2 regions of the uncultured Caballeronia sp. genome follow, and region 1 is predicted to be linked to the other one. Evidence: predicted binding sites of a transcription regulator. Region 1 holds the regulator's gene; the other holds the start of a gene.
The links. Region 1 encodes LexA, which represses DNA repair genes until DNA is damaged. Its sites were predicted from a motif close to ACTGTATNNNNATACAGT; they were not measured.
Positions count from the first base shown of each region.

Region 2: a site for LexA is predicted at 1,306-1,323, ahead of recA (recombinase RecA). Genes of this name have one in related genera too.

Region 1 is NZ_CAXTGZ010000128.1:1,748-13,532, reverse strand. Features, by position in the region: partial or broken gene ACFFAR_RS11350 (sulfate ABC transporter substrate-binding protein) at 1-1,010, opposite strand, end outside; gene lexA (transcriptional repressor LexA) at 1,296-1,961, shown strand; gene ACFFAR_RS11340 (hypothetical protein) at 2,157-2,561, shown strand; gene ACFFAR_RS11335 (DUF2939 domain-containing protein) at 2,686-3,303, shown strand; gene ACFFAR_RS11330 (universal stress protein) at 3,337-3,843, opposite strand; gene nodI (nodulation factor ABC transporter ATP-binding protein NodI) at 4,230-5,195, shown strand; gene ACFFAR_RS11320 (ABC transporter permease) at 5,283-6,047, shown strand; gene gnd (phosphogluconate dehydrogenase (NAD(+)-dependent, decarboxylating)) at 6,105-7,091, opposite strand; gene tkt (transketolase) at 7,098-9,191, opposite strand; gene ACFFAR_RS11305 (NADP(H)-dependent aldo-keto reductase) at 9,488-10,540, opposite strand; gene ACFFAR_RS11300 (MFS transporter) at 10,730-11,785, shown strand, end outside.
Region 2 is NZ_CAXTGZ010000520.1:53-4,116, reverse strand. Features, by position in the region: partial or broken gene ACFFAR_RS26120 (hypothetical protein) at 1-137, opposite strand, end outside; gene recA (recombinase RecA) at 157-1,227, opposite strand; gene ACFFAR_RS26110 (response regulator transcription factor) at 1,454-2,197, shown strand; gene ACFFAR_RS26105 (sensor histidine kinase N-terminal domain-containing protein) at 2,205-3,803, shown strand; partial or broken gene ACFFAR_RS26100 (alpha-ketoglutarate permease) at 4,032-4,064, shown strand, end outside.

The DNA.
Region 1 (11,785 bases):
ACGCCGCCATCGGCGAAATGCGTCTTTTGCGCCTTGGTCCAGCCGCCGAACGAATCATCGATGGTGTACAGCTTGATCTTCGGGAACTGCTTGGTGAGCGCGGCCGGAACCGTTGTCGAACGCGGACGATAAAAATTGCGCGCCGCAATCTCCTGCCCTTCCTCGCTATACAAGTACTTGAGGTAAGCCTCGGCCAGCTTGCGTGTGCCATGACGGTCGACGACCTTGTCGACGACGGCCACCGGCGGCTCAGCCAGAATGCTCACCGAGGGCACCACGATCTCGAATTTGTCCGCGCCGAATTCCTTCAGCGACAGGAACGCCTCGTTTTCCCAGGCGATCAGCACGTCGCCCTGACCGCGTTGCACGAAGCTCGTGGTGGCGCCACGCGCGCCTGAGTCGAGCACGCCGGCGTTCTTATAGAGCTTGGTCACGAAATCCTTGGCGGTCGTCGCATTGCCACCTGGCAAATGTTCGGCGTATGCCCATGCCGCGAGGTAGTTCCAGCGCGCGCCGCCGGAAGTCTTCGGATTCGGCGTCACAATCGATACACCCGGCTTCAGCAGATCCGGCCAGTCCTTGACCTGCTTGGGGTTGCCCTTACGAACGAGGAACACGATAGTCGATGTATAAGGCGACGCGTTGTCCGGCAAACGCTTCTGCCAGTCCTGCGCGACCAGACCCTTGGCCGACAATGCATCGATGTCATAAGCCAGCGCCAGCGTTACCACGTCAGCCTGCAAGCCATCCAGAACCGAGCGCGCCTGACCGCCCGACCCACCGTGCGACTGCTTGAACGTGACCGTCTCGCCGGTCTCGGCCTTCCATTTCTTGCCAAAAGCCTGGTTGAAGTCCTGATACAACTCGCGCGTCGGGTCGTACGACACGTTGAGAAACGACGTATCGGCGTGCGCTTGCGCGATCATCCCGATTCCCGACGCAGCCCCGATAACCGCCGTTGCGAGCAGTTTCCTGGCACGCACGCCCCACCCCGATCTACGACTCAACATTCCCCGTTCTCCGTCTTATGGTATTCGATGGGCTGAGTCTATCGACGGCCTTTCATTATTAAAAATAATTGTTCTTCATGTTTTTAGATCAAAAAGTGCTAATGAAGGCTGGCAGCGGCGTTGCGACCGCTAAACGGGTGTTGGAGCAGCCTGTTTCCGCCCTCTGTGTGGTCTGGACGACGCCGAACTTAAAGTAAAGCTTGAAAAGCGGCGAATACTGTATAAAACTACAGGCATCTGTTCATCCATACAGTGGGTGGCGGACCAGACAAGGGGCTAAAGCACGTGACCAAGACAAGCAAACTGACTGCGCGGCAGCAAGAGGTTTTCGAACTGATCCAGCGCGCAATCGAGCGCACGGGATTTCCGCCCACGCGCGCCGAGATCGCGGCAGAACTCGGTTTCAGTTCGGCCAATTCCGCCGAAGAGCATCTCCGTGCGCTGGCCCGTAAAGGCGTGATCGAGCTGGCGGCGGGTTCCTCACGCGGCATCCGGTTGCTGAACCAGCCAGGTCCTGATGACGGACCGCATCAGTTCACATTGCCGCACGCGAGCATCATGCAATTGTCCCTGCCGCTGGTTGGGCGCGTGGCTGCAGGCAGCCCGATCCTTGCGCAGGAACATATCTCGCAGCACTTCGCTTGTGACCCGGCACTGTTCTCGAGCAAGCCCGACTACCTGTTGAAGGTTCGCGGGCTTTCCATGCGCGACGCCGGCATCTTCGACGGTGACCTGCTCGCAGTGCAGAAGAAGAACGAGGCAAAAGACGGCCAGATCGTCGTCGCGCGGCTCGGTGACGACGTGACGGTGAAACGCTGGAAGCGTCGCCCGGACGGCGTCGAACTGATCGCCGAGAATCCCGATTACGAAAACATCTTCGTGGCTTCGGGTAGCGACGAATTCGCACTTGAAGGTATCGCTGTCGGACTGATCCGATCCGGCGAATTGTGATGTGCTTCGAGCGCGGCCGGCTTGATGGTCACGCTCTGATTCTCGTCTTTTGATTGCTGCTTTCTGATCCGCTCTGCGGCGGCGGGCGCTCCCGCTACCAGCCGCGCCGCGGTTGAATTTCCGGCCTTATAAAGCGTGACGGACATCGCATCCGCGATGAACCGGCGCGCACCCTATTGTTCACGGAGAAACATCATGGAACGATTTGCCCGCCTGTTTTCTGCCTCGTTTTTATCTGCTTCGTCGGCTGCGTCAGCTTCTTTCGCGCCCGCAGCACGGTCGCCGCTTTCATTCAGGCAATTCCGCGAGTTCGGCCGCTTTCGTCATCTGCGCGCGCTGATCTCCTGCAAGATACGGAAGGACACAAACACGCCGGACATGTTCGACGAACCGCCTGTGCTGCCTTCGCGGCAACCTGCGTTTGCACGGGTGTCGCTCAGCGCGTCGGTTCATGCGCAAGCCGAGCGCCGTGCGCCGGTGCGGGTTTATCGAGGCGAATCGCGCGTGATCATGGTGGGCAACATTGAAGCGGTTTCGCGCATGATCGACCGTTATATCGACGAAGAACGCGCGGGTGTCGAAGGCGGTCTTCTTGCGTGAACTTCAGGTAATCCTCGTGATTGTTCGAGTTTGAGGGATAGATTTCGTGACGGCGCGGTCAATTGAGATTGGTTGTCAGTTGGTCGTCGTCAATCACCTCGAACTCACGAAGGCACCCTGACGTATGTCTCGCATCAGCAAATCCGTTCTGACCGCACTGATCGTAATTGCGGCCGTCGCAGCGCTCGGACTACTTTACGCATCACCTTATATTGCGCTGGACCGCATGAAACGCGCCGCCGATACGCGCGATGCCGAGACGGTGAACGCGTACGTGGATTTTCCGCTGCTGCGAGAGAGTCTGAAGGAACAAGTCGGGCAACTGCTTACCCGGAAGATCGATGTACGTAAAAGCGGCAATCCGCTGGCGTTGCTGGGCGCAATGATTGGCGCCGCGCTGATCGGTCCACTCGTGGATTCGTACGCAACGCCGGATGGCGTGGCGGCAATCCTGAACGGCATACCGCCGCGAGGCGATCCCGGCGAGAAACCGCCGGCTCCGCCCTCGCCCGATTCCGCCACACCTGGCACGGCACCCAGCGCACAGCAATCTCCGCCTGTCACGAGCGCGCCGGCGCAACCGGCGCCCAAGCAGCCGCCACAAACAACGGCGGGTTATAGAAGCTTCGACACGTTCACGGTGAACTACCGGCACGGCGCCGGTGACGCGCGCTATTCGGCCATTCTCAAACGATACGGCCTGTTCTCGTGGAAGCTGGTCGGCATCGAGTTGAACGGATGAACCGGGCTTCAGGTACCTTGACGCCCTGCATCCTCACACACTCACTTCGGCCTTGACGGGGACTGCGGCGTGGGCGGCATCTTCCTGCTCGGCCGTCGATCCGGTCGGCGACACGGCCACCAGAATGCTGCACGACACGCGGTCCATCAGCGGCGTGTTCCCCGCGCCCATCCACCACCGCGCCAGCCCGGTGCGGCAACGGTGTCCCACCACGACCAGATCCACCTGAAGACTTTGCGCAAGCCCGGCAATCTCATCGATAGGATGCCCGAACGCAAAATGACCCTCGGCATGTACACCACGCTCGGTCAGCCAATCCACGCCTTCGTGCAGGATGTCGCGGGCCGCGTCTTCAAAGCGCCCGCAGGCCATGTCGGTGAGGAGGCCCGCGCTTTGCGCGATGCTCGAACGCATATCGACAACGGCCAGCAGATGGGTTTCGGCTTTCAGCTCGAGCGCGAGATTTGCGCCGTCGCGTAACGCCTTGCGTCCTTCGCGGGAGCCGTCGTAGCACAGCAGGATTTTTCGGTAGCTTGCCATGGTGGTTCTCCGCGCTGCTCGTGGCAGCAAAGGGCATCGAAAAAAACAGTCTTCAACGTATTGCGCGTGTTGCCCCGTGCCATCGGGCAACATGACGCGAGTGGCGTTGCCGTCATCATGGTGCGTTGCCAAATCGCTTGCAACGATGGAAAACGCTAATGCATGTGCGCCGCCGGAAAAACGTCAAGCGTGCGGCGTGCCAGCGCCTGCGGCTCCTTGCTGGGCGGGCATTCCGGACATTGACCGCCTCTTGCCGCAATCTTGGCGCAACCGTACTCAAGCGAGGATGCGCATCGGCAGTGCAGGCAATAGCGGCGACGCGCCGCGCTGGTGCAATCGATTAAACTAGGCAGCTTGTTTCCTGACGCGACGGCGAGTTCCTACGCATGGCAGATGCAGCAGTGTTACCCGACGACACGCCCGCCGCGGACCACGCGCCGGCGACTCCGGCTATCGAGTTCATCGATGTCCGGAAACACTACGGCGACAAGACCGTCGTCAATGGCTTGTCGTTCCACGTGCAGCCGGGAGAGTGTTTCGGACTGCTGGGGCCGAACGGCGCGGGCAAGACAACCACGCTCAAGATGCTGCTCGGACTGGCCGCACCAGACGCCGGCACCATCAATCTGGTCAGTGAACCCATTCCATCCCGCGCGCGCTTCGCACGGCGCCGCGTGGGTGTGGTTCCCCAATTCGACAATCTCGACCCCGATTTCACCGTTCGCGAAAACCTGCTGATCTTCGGCCGCTATTTCGGCATGAGCGGGCGCGAGATTGAAGCCGTGGTTCCGTCGCTGCTGGAATTTGCGCGGCTGGAAAGCAAGGCGAATGCGCGCGTCGGCGAGTTGTCGGGCGGCATGAAGCGGCGATTGACGCTTGCCCGCGCGCTCGTGAACGATCCCGACGTTCTGGTCATGGACGAACCGACCACAGGCCTCGATCCCCAGGCGCGTCACCTGATCTGGGAGCGTTTGCGCTCGCTGCTCGCGCGCGGCAAGACGATTCTGCTCACAACGCACTTCATGGAGGAAGCCGAACGGCTTTGCGACCGGCTGTGCGTGATCGAGGAAGGACGCAAGGTGGCGGAAGGCAAACCCGATGAGCTGATCGAACGGGTGATTGGTTGCGACGTCATCGAAATCTACGGGCCTGATCCGCAAGCACTGCGGGACGAGCTCACGCCGTTTGCCGGGCGGATGGAAATAAGCGGCGAAACGCTGTTTTGTTACGTCGATGACCCCGCCCCCGTGCATCAGCGAGTAAAGGGGCGGCCGGGCGTGCGTTACCTGCACCGCCCGGCGAATCTCGAAGATGTGTTTTTGCGCCTGACCGGGCGCGAGATGGTGGACTAAGCAATGGCGAGCGAACCGCAAACAAGCGCCGCAAGCGCGCCCCGGACTGTCGAACAGAAGCGCGCGGACGAGCCGTTCCTGTCGTCCATGCCGGCGAACGCATCGAACTGGATTTCGGTCTGGCGGCGAAACTATCTCGTCTGGAAGAAACTCGCGATTGCGTCGATGTTCGGTAATCTCGCCGATCCCATGATCTATTTGTTCGGCCTGGGCCTCGGGCTCGGACTGATGGTCGGTCATGTGGACGGTGTTTCGTACATCGCGTTCCTGGCGGCGGGCACGGTTGCGTCGAGCGTGATGATGTCGGCGAGCTTCGAGGCCATGTATTCCGGCTTTTCGCGTATGCACGTCCAGCGCACGTGGGAAGCGATCATGCATACACCTTTGACGCTCGGCGATATCGTGCTGGCCGAGATCGTATGGGCGGCGAGCAAGTCGGTGCTCTCGGGCGTGGCGATCATGCTGGTCGCCGGCGTGCTCGGGTACGCGAGTTTTCCATCGATGCTTTACGCGCTGCCCGTCATCGTCCTGACCGGTCTGGCGTTTTCCAGCACGGCGATGATCGTGACCGCGCTCGCGCCGAGCTATGACTTTTTCATGTTCTACCAGACGCTCGCGCTCACGCCCATGTTGTTGCTCTCGGGCGTGTTTTTCCCGCTGACGCAATTGCCGGCGCTCGCCCAGCATGTCTCGTTGTTGTTGCCGTTATCGCACGCGGTTGCGTTGATCCGGCCCGCGATGCTGGATCGTCCGCCAGAGCATGTCGTTCTGCACGTTGCAGTGCTTCTGGCTTATGCAATCGTCCCGTTTTTCCTCTGCGCGATTCTGTTCCGCCGGCGCATGATGCGCTGATAAAAAAAAGCCGCTCAGCCTGGCGCTCGAGCGGCTTTCCAACTGCCAGTCACACTCTCACTTCAAACCCGGCGTGAACTCCTTGTGACCGCCGAACCCAAAGCGCATTGCCGACAACATCCTGTCGGCGAACGAATTGCCGTCGCGAGAACGGAAGCGCGAGTAAAGCGCCGCCGACAACACCTGCGCCGGCACTGCTTCCTCGATCGCCGCCTCAATGGTCCAGCGGCCTTCACCGCTATCGGCAACTTCGGCCGAGTATTTGTCGAGCGTTCCGTTGCCCGCCAGCGCGCCCGCCGTCAGATCGAGCAGCCATGACGACACTACGCTACCGCGCCGCCAGACTTCGGCGACATCGGCGAGATCGAGATCGTAGCGCTGCGCCTCGGGCAAATCAGTCGATGACTTATGTTTCAGGATATCGAACCCTTCGGCATACGCCTGCATCAACCCGTACTCGATACCGTTATGCACCATCTTCACGAAGTGTCCCGAACCGACCGGCCCGACATACATATAGCCATTTTCGACGCGTGCATCGCGACCTTCGCGATTGGGCGTCTCAGGAATGTCGCCGCGTCCCGGAGCCAGCACGGAGAAGATGGGATCGAGCCGCTGCACCACATCCTGCTCGCCGCCGATCATCATGCAATAGCCGCGTTCCAAGCCCCAGACGCCGCCGGACGTACCGACATCGACGAAATGAATGCCCTTCTGCTTGAGCTTCGCCGCGTGGATGATGTCGTCCTTGTAGAAGCTGTTGCCGCCGTCGATGATCGTGTCACCCGCTTCCAGGATCTCGTAGAGATCGTTCATGGAATCTTCGGTGATCTTGCCCGCCGGCAACATCAGCCAGACGGTTCGCGGCGCTTCGAGCTTCTTCACCAGGTCGCCGAGGTCGCTTGATCCTGTCGCGCCGTCGGCAACCACGGCTTGAGTCGCGTCCGGGTTGTGGTCGTACACCACGCACGTTTGCTTGCCGCGCATGAGGCGGCGTGCGATGTTTGCGCCCATCCTGCCGAGTCCAACGATTCCTATCTGCATGACGGCTTACTCCTTATGGCTGGTTTTGACGCGTTCGATCTGCTTTTTGGCTTCGCCGTAGACGTGCTCCGGCGTGAAGCCGAACTTTTTCTTCAAGTCGGCAAGCGGCGCTGATGCTCCGAATGTATGCATGACGATCTCGGAGCCGAGACGGCCGACATAACGATCCCAGCCGAGCGAACCGGCCTGTTCCACGCACACCCGGGCATCGACGTCCGGCGGCAGCACGGAATCCTTGTAGTCGCTGTCCTGTTTCTCGAATACATCCCATGACGGCATGGAGACAACGCGCGCGGCGATGCCTTCCGCCTTGAGCTTTTCATATGTCTCGATACACACGCCCACTTCCGTGCCCGTCCCCATCAGGATGACTTCAGGCTTCTTGCCGTTTTCGGCATCGGCGAGAATGTAGGCGCCCTTGTGCACGCCCTTCGCCGATGCGTATTTCGTACGGTCGAACGTCGGCATGGGCTGACGCGATACCACGATACAAGCCGGCGTCTGCGGTTGGTTCAACGCAAAGCGCCACGCTTCGCCGACTTCGTTGGCATCGCCCGGACGGAAGGTGCTCAATCCCGGCACGCCACGCAACGAAGCCAGCTGTTCGATCGGCTGGTGCGTCGGACCATCCTCGCCCACGCCAATGGAATCGTGCGTGAACACGTAGACCACCGGCACTTCCATGATCGCGGACAGGCGGATAGGCGGCTTCATGTAGTCGCTGAAAATCAGGAAGGTCGAACCATAAGGCCGCAAGTTCGATAACGCCAGGCCATTGCAGATCGCGCCCATCACGTGTTCGCGAATGCCGAAGTGCAGGTTCCTGCCGGCGTAGTTGTCATACTCGAAACTGCCCGCGCCTTCGAACTTCAGATCGGTCTTGGTCGACGGCGACAAGTCCGCCGAACCGCCGATCATCCACGGAATCCGCTTGGCGATGGCGTTCAGGACCTTGCCCGACGACTCGCGCGATGCCACGCCCTTGGCGTCGGCATCGAACACCGGAATATCGGCGTCCCAGCCTTCCGGCAGCTCGTGCTCCTCGATCTGCGTGAACTCCTTCGCGAGGTCGGGGTATTTCTTCGAGTAATCATCGAAACTTTTTTGCCACGCCTCACGTGCAGCTTTGCCGCGTGCACCGATGCCTTCGTCGAAATGCTTGTAGACGCCGTCCGGCACGAGGAAACTCGAATCTTCCGGCCAGCCGTAGAACTTCTTTGCGAGCTTGATTTCATCGACACCCAGCGGTTCGCCATGCGCCGCCGACGTGTCCTGCTTGTGCGGTGCGCCCCAGCCAATAATGCTCTTCACCACGATCAGCGTCGGCTTGTCAGTGCTCGCCTTCGCCTGGTTCAGCGCTGCTTCGAGCGCGCCGGCATCGTTGGCGTCGTCCACGTGCAGCGTGTTCCAGTGATAGCCCTTGAAACGCGTTTCCACGTCATCGCTATACGCCAGGTCCGTATGCCCTTCAATGGTCACGCGGTTGCTGTCGTAGATCCAGATCAGGTTGGACAACTTCAGGTGCCCGGCCATGGATGCAGCTTCGTGCGAGATGCCTTCCATCATGTCGCCGTCGCCACACAGCGTGTACACGCGATAGTCGAAAATCTTTGCGTCCGGCTTGTTGAAATGCGCCTCGTACCAGCGCGCGGCCATTGCCATGCCAACGCTGTTTCCCAGACCTTGCCCGAGCGGACCGGTGGTGGTCTCGACGCCCGTGGTCATGCGGTATTCCGGGTGGCCCGGCGTCTTGCTGTCCAACTGCCGGAAATGCTTGATGTCATCCAGCGATACGGCGGGGTCGCCGGTCGCCTTGCCAGCATGATCGACTGCCTTGACACCGGTCAGGTGCAGCAGCGAATAAAGCAGCATGGAAGCATGACCGACCGACAATACAAAGCGGTCGCGGTTGGGCCACAGCGGCTCAGTCGGGTCGTAGCGAAGGTGGTTTTGCCACAGGTGAAAACCAACGGGCGCAAGCGCCATAGGCGTTCCGGGGTGCCCCGAATTGGCCTTTTGCACGGCATCCATGGACAGCGTGCGGATGGTATTGATGGCGAGTGTGTCTAGATCCGACGAGTTCGAGGGGGTTTGCGGCATGAGCGACGACTCCTTTTGCGTAGGGCGCGCTGAGGCACGAGAGGCGCCACAGCGGGCAACCGGGTCCTTCGAGCAAGTGTAGTGCCATGGGAACTGGCGCGTCACCAAAGAACAACGAAGCGCGCGCCGCCAAAGGCCCGGCGCGGCTTATGACAGACGGTTACGATACTGTTTGAGACGACAACTGTACGCTTGAAACCTTGCAAAAACGAACGCAAACGGTAATTTTTCGTGGCCGTTCGATGACCGCTACCCGTCAGGATAACGGCCATGCATGACACTTTTCGGTGAACCTATCAAGGCGCGGGGTTAGGCTGAAGCTCGTGAATGGCGTCGATTTCAGCCAGGATCTCGTCCGACAATTTCACGTCCACGCTGCCGATGTTCTCGTGCAACTGCGCAAGGGTGGTCGCGCCGATCAGCGTGCTGGTCGTGAACGGCCGGCTATTCACGAATGCGAGCGAAAGCTGCGCCGGACTCAGGCCATGACGCCGGGCGAGTTCCACGTAGGCGCTGACCGCCTTTACCGCGTGCGGCTTGCTGTAACGCTGGAAACGCTCGAATAACGTGATCCGCGCGCCGTCCGGACGCGCGCCGCCTTCGTATTTGCCGGACAGCCAGCCGAAGGCCATCGGCGAATAGGCGAGCAGGCCCACGCCTTCCTTGTGGGTGAATTCCGAAAGCCCTGCTTCGAACGTGCGGTTCACCAGGCTATATGGATTCTGAATGCTGACAATGCGCGGCAGGCCGTGTTTATCGGCGGCGTTGAGGAACTGGGCGACACCCCAGGGCGTCTCGTTCGATACTCCCACGTGCCGGATCTTGCCCGCCTTCACGAACTCGCCGAGCACGCTCAACGTCTCTTCGATGGGCACCGTATATTCATCTTCGATCCACGGATAATTGGCGCGGCCGAACGTCATGGTGCTGCGGTCCGGCCAGTGCAACTGATACAGGTCGATGTAGTCCGTCTGCAGCCGTGTGAGGCTTGAATCGATGGCTTCGGTCAGGTTCTTCCGGTCGAACTGATTGCCTTCGCCGCGAATGTGACGCGGGTTATGCGGCTGACGCGCCGGTCCGGCGATCTTCGTGGCGAGCACGATCTTCTCGCGCTCGGCCGGATGCGCATGCAGCCACGTGCCGATGTACTCTTCCGTGCGCCCCTGTGTTTCAGGGCGCGGCGGCACCGGATACATTTCGGCGGCGTCGATCAGGTTGATGCCGGCGCCGAGCGCGGCATCGATTTGCGCGTGTGCCTCGGCTTCCGTGTTCTGTTCGCCCCAGGTCATCGTGCCCAGTCCGATCAGACTGACATTGATATCCGTTCCACCGAGTTTCCGGTACTCCATCGTATGCTTTCCTATGGTCATGTTCAGGTGTCGGGCCGTCGTTTCGAGACCTTCGGCCAAACGCTGACGCTACCATAGCGCGGGCCTTGCTGCAGTGACTGCCCGCTGGATTGCGCCAAGCTTCCGATCAGCTTTTCATTGCCTTACACGAGCAGCCGAGACCGTAACCGCCACAGGAGTACGCCTTTGATGCAGGCCCCCGATCTCACCCGCGACGCATCGCAGCGGACGAACCCGCGTGGTTCGTCGGTCATCGTGATGCTGGTCGCGGCGACATTCTTCATGGAGAATCTCGACGGCACGATCATCGCCACGGCACTGCCGCAGATGGCGCAATCGTTCGGCCTGCATCCTGTCGATCTCAGCCTTGGCATCACCTCGTACCTGCTGACGCTTGCCGTGTTCATCCCGATCAGCGGCTGGGCCGCCGACCGCTTCGGCCTTCGCACCATATTTGGCAGCGCGATTGCCGTGTTCACGGTGGCCTCGGTGTTGTGCGGCATGACGTCCACCTTGCCGATGTTCACCGCTGCGCGCGTGCTGCAAGGCATCGGAGGCGCGATGATGGTGCCGGTCGGCCGGCTCGCCGTGTTGCGCGCGACGCCGAAGGACGGCCTGATGCGCGCGATCTCGATCATCACGTGGCCGGGTCTTGTCGCGCCGGTGATCGGGCCACCGTTGGGCGGGTTCATCACGACGTATTCATCGTGGCGATGGATTTTTTACCTCAACTTGCCGCTGGGAATCATTGGGTTCGCGCTGGCGCTTCGTTATCTCGACAACACCCGCGAACAGGCCGGGCGCCGCTTCGATTTCGCGGGCTTCATGCTGTGCGGCCTCGCCTGCACGACTTTGCTCTACGCGATGGAACTGATTGGCCGGAACGACACGCCGTGGTTCTTAACGGGAGCGTTGATCACCGCGGGCGTGCTGGCGAGCGTGGCCGCGTGGCTGCATCTGCGGCGCACGCCGGAGCCCGTCGTCGATCTCAAGTCCTTGCGAATCCGGACATTCGCGGTCGCGATGGGCGGCGGTTCGCTCTTTCGCGTATCGATCAGCGCCGTGCCTTTTCTATTGCCGCTGATGTTCCAGGTCGGCTTCGGGCTGAACGCGTTTGAATCCGGGCTGCTGACATTGTCTGTCTTCGCCGGCAATTTATCGATGAAACTCGTCACCACGCCGATCGTCCGGCGCTACGGCTTTCGTTCGGTGCTGATCGTGAACGGCGTCATCGCGGCGATATCG
Region 2 (4,064 bases), on a different contig from region 1:
ACCCCTTCCTCCGCGTCGACGCTCTCGCTGTCATCGCTTACGGAATTCGGGCCGTCCGGATCGTCCTTTACGTCTTGCTCCGAGTCACGACTCGCGTCGCGACCGGCCTTCGACCCGAACCGGTTTTTGCGCAGCATCTTTTTTACCGCCTACCACTCATTCTTCGTCAGCGACTTCGGCAACGCCTGGCAGTGACTCAGCCATTGCATTGACGCCCAGCGACTCGCGGATCTTGTTTTCGATCTCACGCGCCATTTCCGGGTTCTCACGCAGGAATTCACGTGCGTTGTCCTTGCCCTGACCAATCCGTTCGCCGTTGTAGCTGTACCAGGCGCCGGCCTTGTCCACCAGCTTGGCCTGCACGCCCAAATCGATGATTTCGCCCTGACGCGAGATGCCTTCGCCGTAAAGAATGTCGAAGATGGCTTCGCGGAACGGCGGCGCAACCTTGTTCTTCACCACCTTCACGCGCGTTTCATTGCCGATCACTTCGTCGTTCTTCTTGATCGAACCGATACGGCGAATATCCAGACGCACCGATGCGTAGAACTTCAGCGCATTACCACCCGTGGTGGTTTCCGGATTGCCGAACATCACGCCAATCTTCATGCGGATCTGGTTGATGAAAATCACCAGGCAGTTCGTACGTTTGATCGTGCCGGTTAGCTTGCGCAGTGCCTGCGACATCAAACGTGCTTGCAAGCCAGGCAGTGAATCGCCCATTTCGCCTTCGATTTCAGCCTTCGGCACCAGCGCCGCAACCGAGTCGATCACGATCATGTCGATGGAACCCGAGCGCACCAGCGCGTCCGCGATTTCCAGCGCCTGCTCGCCCGTATCCGGCTGCGAGATCAGCAAGTCCGACGGGTTCACGCCGAGCTTCTGCGCGTAGCCGATGTCGAGCGCGTGTTCCGCGTCAATAAATGCCGCCGTACCGCCAAGCTTCTGCATTTCAGCAATCACTTGCAGCGTCAGCGTGGTCTTGCCCGACGATTCCGGACCGTAGATTTCCACTACGCGTCCACGCGGCAGGCCGCCAACGCCCAAGGCAATATCCAGTCCGAGCGAACCGGTCGAGACCACTTGAATGTCTTCAATGGCTTCGCCGGCGCCGAGTCGCATGATCGACCCCTTGCCGAATTGCTTCTCGATCTGCGCGAGCGCGACGGCAAGCGCTTTGGTCTTCTCCGCAGACATCCCGCCCGGGCCTTTCTTGCTATCTTCCATGAATCGTCCTTTGCTATGATGAACGGCATCTGGCGCATGCCCGCGGACTTTTGCTCCACTGGGTGCACTGCTACAGACACTGTATAAAAAAACAGGTGTTTTTGCAAGTGGGTTCAGCGCGCGTAGTTTCAACACCACGCCTTGACCATGCAAGCGCACCACAACACCTGGAGACCGCCGCGCCGGGCGAATTGCGGTGCCGGCAATGCCTTTTGCGCACACTACGATGCGAATACTCATTGCCGAAGACGACAGCATACTCGCGGACGGTCTCGTTCGATCACTCCGCCAATCGGGGTATGCGGTGGATCACGTCAAGCACGGCGTGGAAGCAGACACCGCCCTTTCGCTGCAAACTTTCGACCTCCTGATCCTCGACCTGGGCCTGCCCATGATGTCCGGTCTCGAAGTCCTGCGGCGCCTCAGGGCCCGCAATTCCCAGATGCCCGTACTCATCCTGACAGCCGCCGACAGTGTCGACGAACGCGTCAAGGGCCTCGACCTCGGCGCCGACGACTACATGGCCAAACCGTTCGCGCTGAACGAACTCGAAGCCCGCGTGCGCGCCCTCACCCGGCGCGGCGCCGGAGGCGGTCCGACAGTCGTCAAACATGGCGCGCTGTCATTCGATCAGGTCGGGCGCATTGCGTCTATCAACGACCAGGTCATCGAGTTGTCGGCGCGCGAACTCGGCGTGCTCGAAGTCCTGCTGCAGCGGGTTGGCCGGCTGGTATCGAAGGAACAGCTCGTCAACCACCTTTGCGAGTGGGGCGAGGAAGTCAGCAATAACGCGATCGAAGTCTATGTCCATCGGCTAAGAAAAAAAATCGAGCCCGGCGGCGCGCGCATCATGACCGTTCGCGGGCTAGGCTATAGCCTTGAAAAAGCCGTTGCACCAGCGGCCGCTCCGGTCGCGTCAGGACCCGCGGACGCCGGCCCGATGGCATCGTCCAGCCCTCACTACAAGTAACCACATCATGGGCTCGCCCGCTACTTCCAAGCGTGCCGCCCAGGCGTCGCGCGAGTCGCCTCACCCGTTGCAGCACCCGTCGCCGGATCTGCTCGATGCACCCATTGCAGACCCCGACGTGTCTCGTGACGCGCGTTACGCCAACCCGTTCGCGCCGCCCGACGAGCTCGAGCCCGACGGCGAACCGGCGCCGCGTTCGCTGTTCGGCGAGATTCTCGACTGGATGCTCGCGCCGCTATTGTTGCTGTGGCCAATGAGCATCGCCGTCACATATCTGGTCGCCAAGTCGATAGCCAACGGGCCGTTCGACCGGGCGCTCGAAACCGATGCCTACGTGCTCGCCCGGCAAATCCAGCCTGTCAACGGCGTAGCGGAATTGCGTCTGCCGAACGCCACGCGCGATTTCCTGAGGGCGGATAACGTCGATAGCGTCTTTTTCCAGGTGCTCGGAACACGAGGCGAACTCGTGGGCGGCGACGCCGACATGCCCCTTCCCCACGACGATGACCGGCCGCAGCCCGGCATTGTGGAATTTCGTGACGATGTACTGCGCGGCAACGATATCCGCGTCGCCTACACCACGGTCGAACTGCCATCATTGCAGCAGCCGGTACTCGTCCAGGTGGCCGAGACGCTCGATAAACGCAGCCAGTTAGCCAATGACATCATCAAGGGCGTGATCCTGCCGCAGTTCGTGATTTTGCCGCTGGCTATCGTGCTGGTGTGGTTCGGGCTGTCGCGCGGGCTCGCGCCGCTGCATGCGCTGCAATCGAATATCCGGGCGCGCCGTCCTGACGACCTTTCGCCGCTCGAAGCCAGCCGCGCGCCGCCGGAAATCGCGCCGCTGGTGGCATCGTTCAATGACTTGCTCAACCGGCTCGAGCAGAACATGGAGCTGCAAAAACGCTTCATAGCCGATGCCGCCCATCAAATGAAAACGCCCCTCGCCGGCTTGCGAACCCAAGCCGAGCTGGCGCTGCGGCAGGACGTACCCGCCGAAGTCCAGCGTTCGCTGGAACAGATCGCGACAAGTTCCGAGCACGCGGCGCGGCTCGTCACGCAACTCCTTGCGCTTGCTCGCGCAGAAAACCGGATGACCGGGCAGATTTTCTCGCGTGTCGAGCTCACCGATCTTGCGCGGCTTGCCGTGCGCGACTGGGTGCAGGCGGCGTTGGCGAAGGGCATGGATATCGGCTATGAGGAGCCGCCGCATCCGGTCGAGGTCGAGGGCAACGTGGTGATGCTGCGCGAGATGCTGTCGAATCTTATCGATAACGCCATCCGCTACACCCCGCCCGGCGGCCGGATCACGGTCCGCGTGCGCACCGAGGATTCGGACACGCGCCGCGTTTATCTCGAAGTCGAAGACACGGGCTTGGGCATTCCAGTGGCGGAAAGAACGCGCGTGGTGGAGCGGTTTTACAGGATTCTCGGACGTGAAGGCGATGGCAGCGGATTGGGCCTGGCCATTGTCAGGGAGATCGTGACGATGCACCGTGGCACGCTCGACATTGAAGACCACGTGTACAGCGAAGCGCCCCGAAAGGCGGGAACGCTTGTGAGAGTAGGCTTACAGCGGGTTTATCCTGCCCGGGACAAACCCTGAGCGATTGCTTTATCGCAAAGCCGACAATATAGAAATTAACGTAAATTAGCCCGCAAATAACGGTCAAACGATTAAAAATAGCCGACGTTCAACCCGGTCGCCATCGCGATCTCAAAAAACCACACACCCCTACCCAGTCAGAACGCCGTAAGTTTTCACTCCAATAATCGCTGCACGGTGCCGCCATGCGCGGGGTGCCATTCAAAAATCAAGATCAGGAGATGATTCATGGCGACGGTCGAGGGACGCATTTCCCACGCA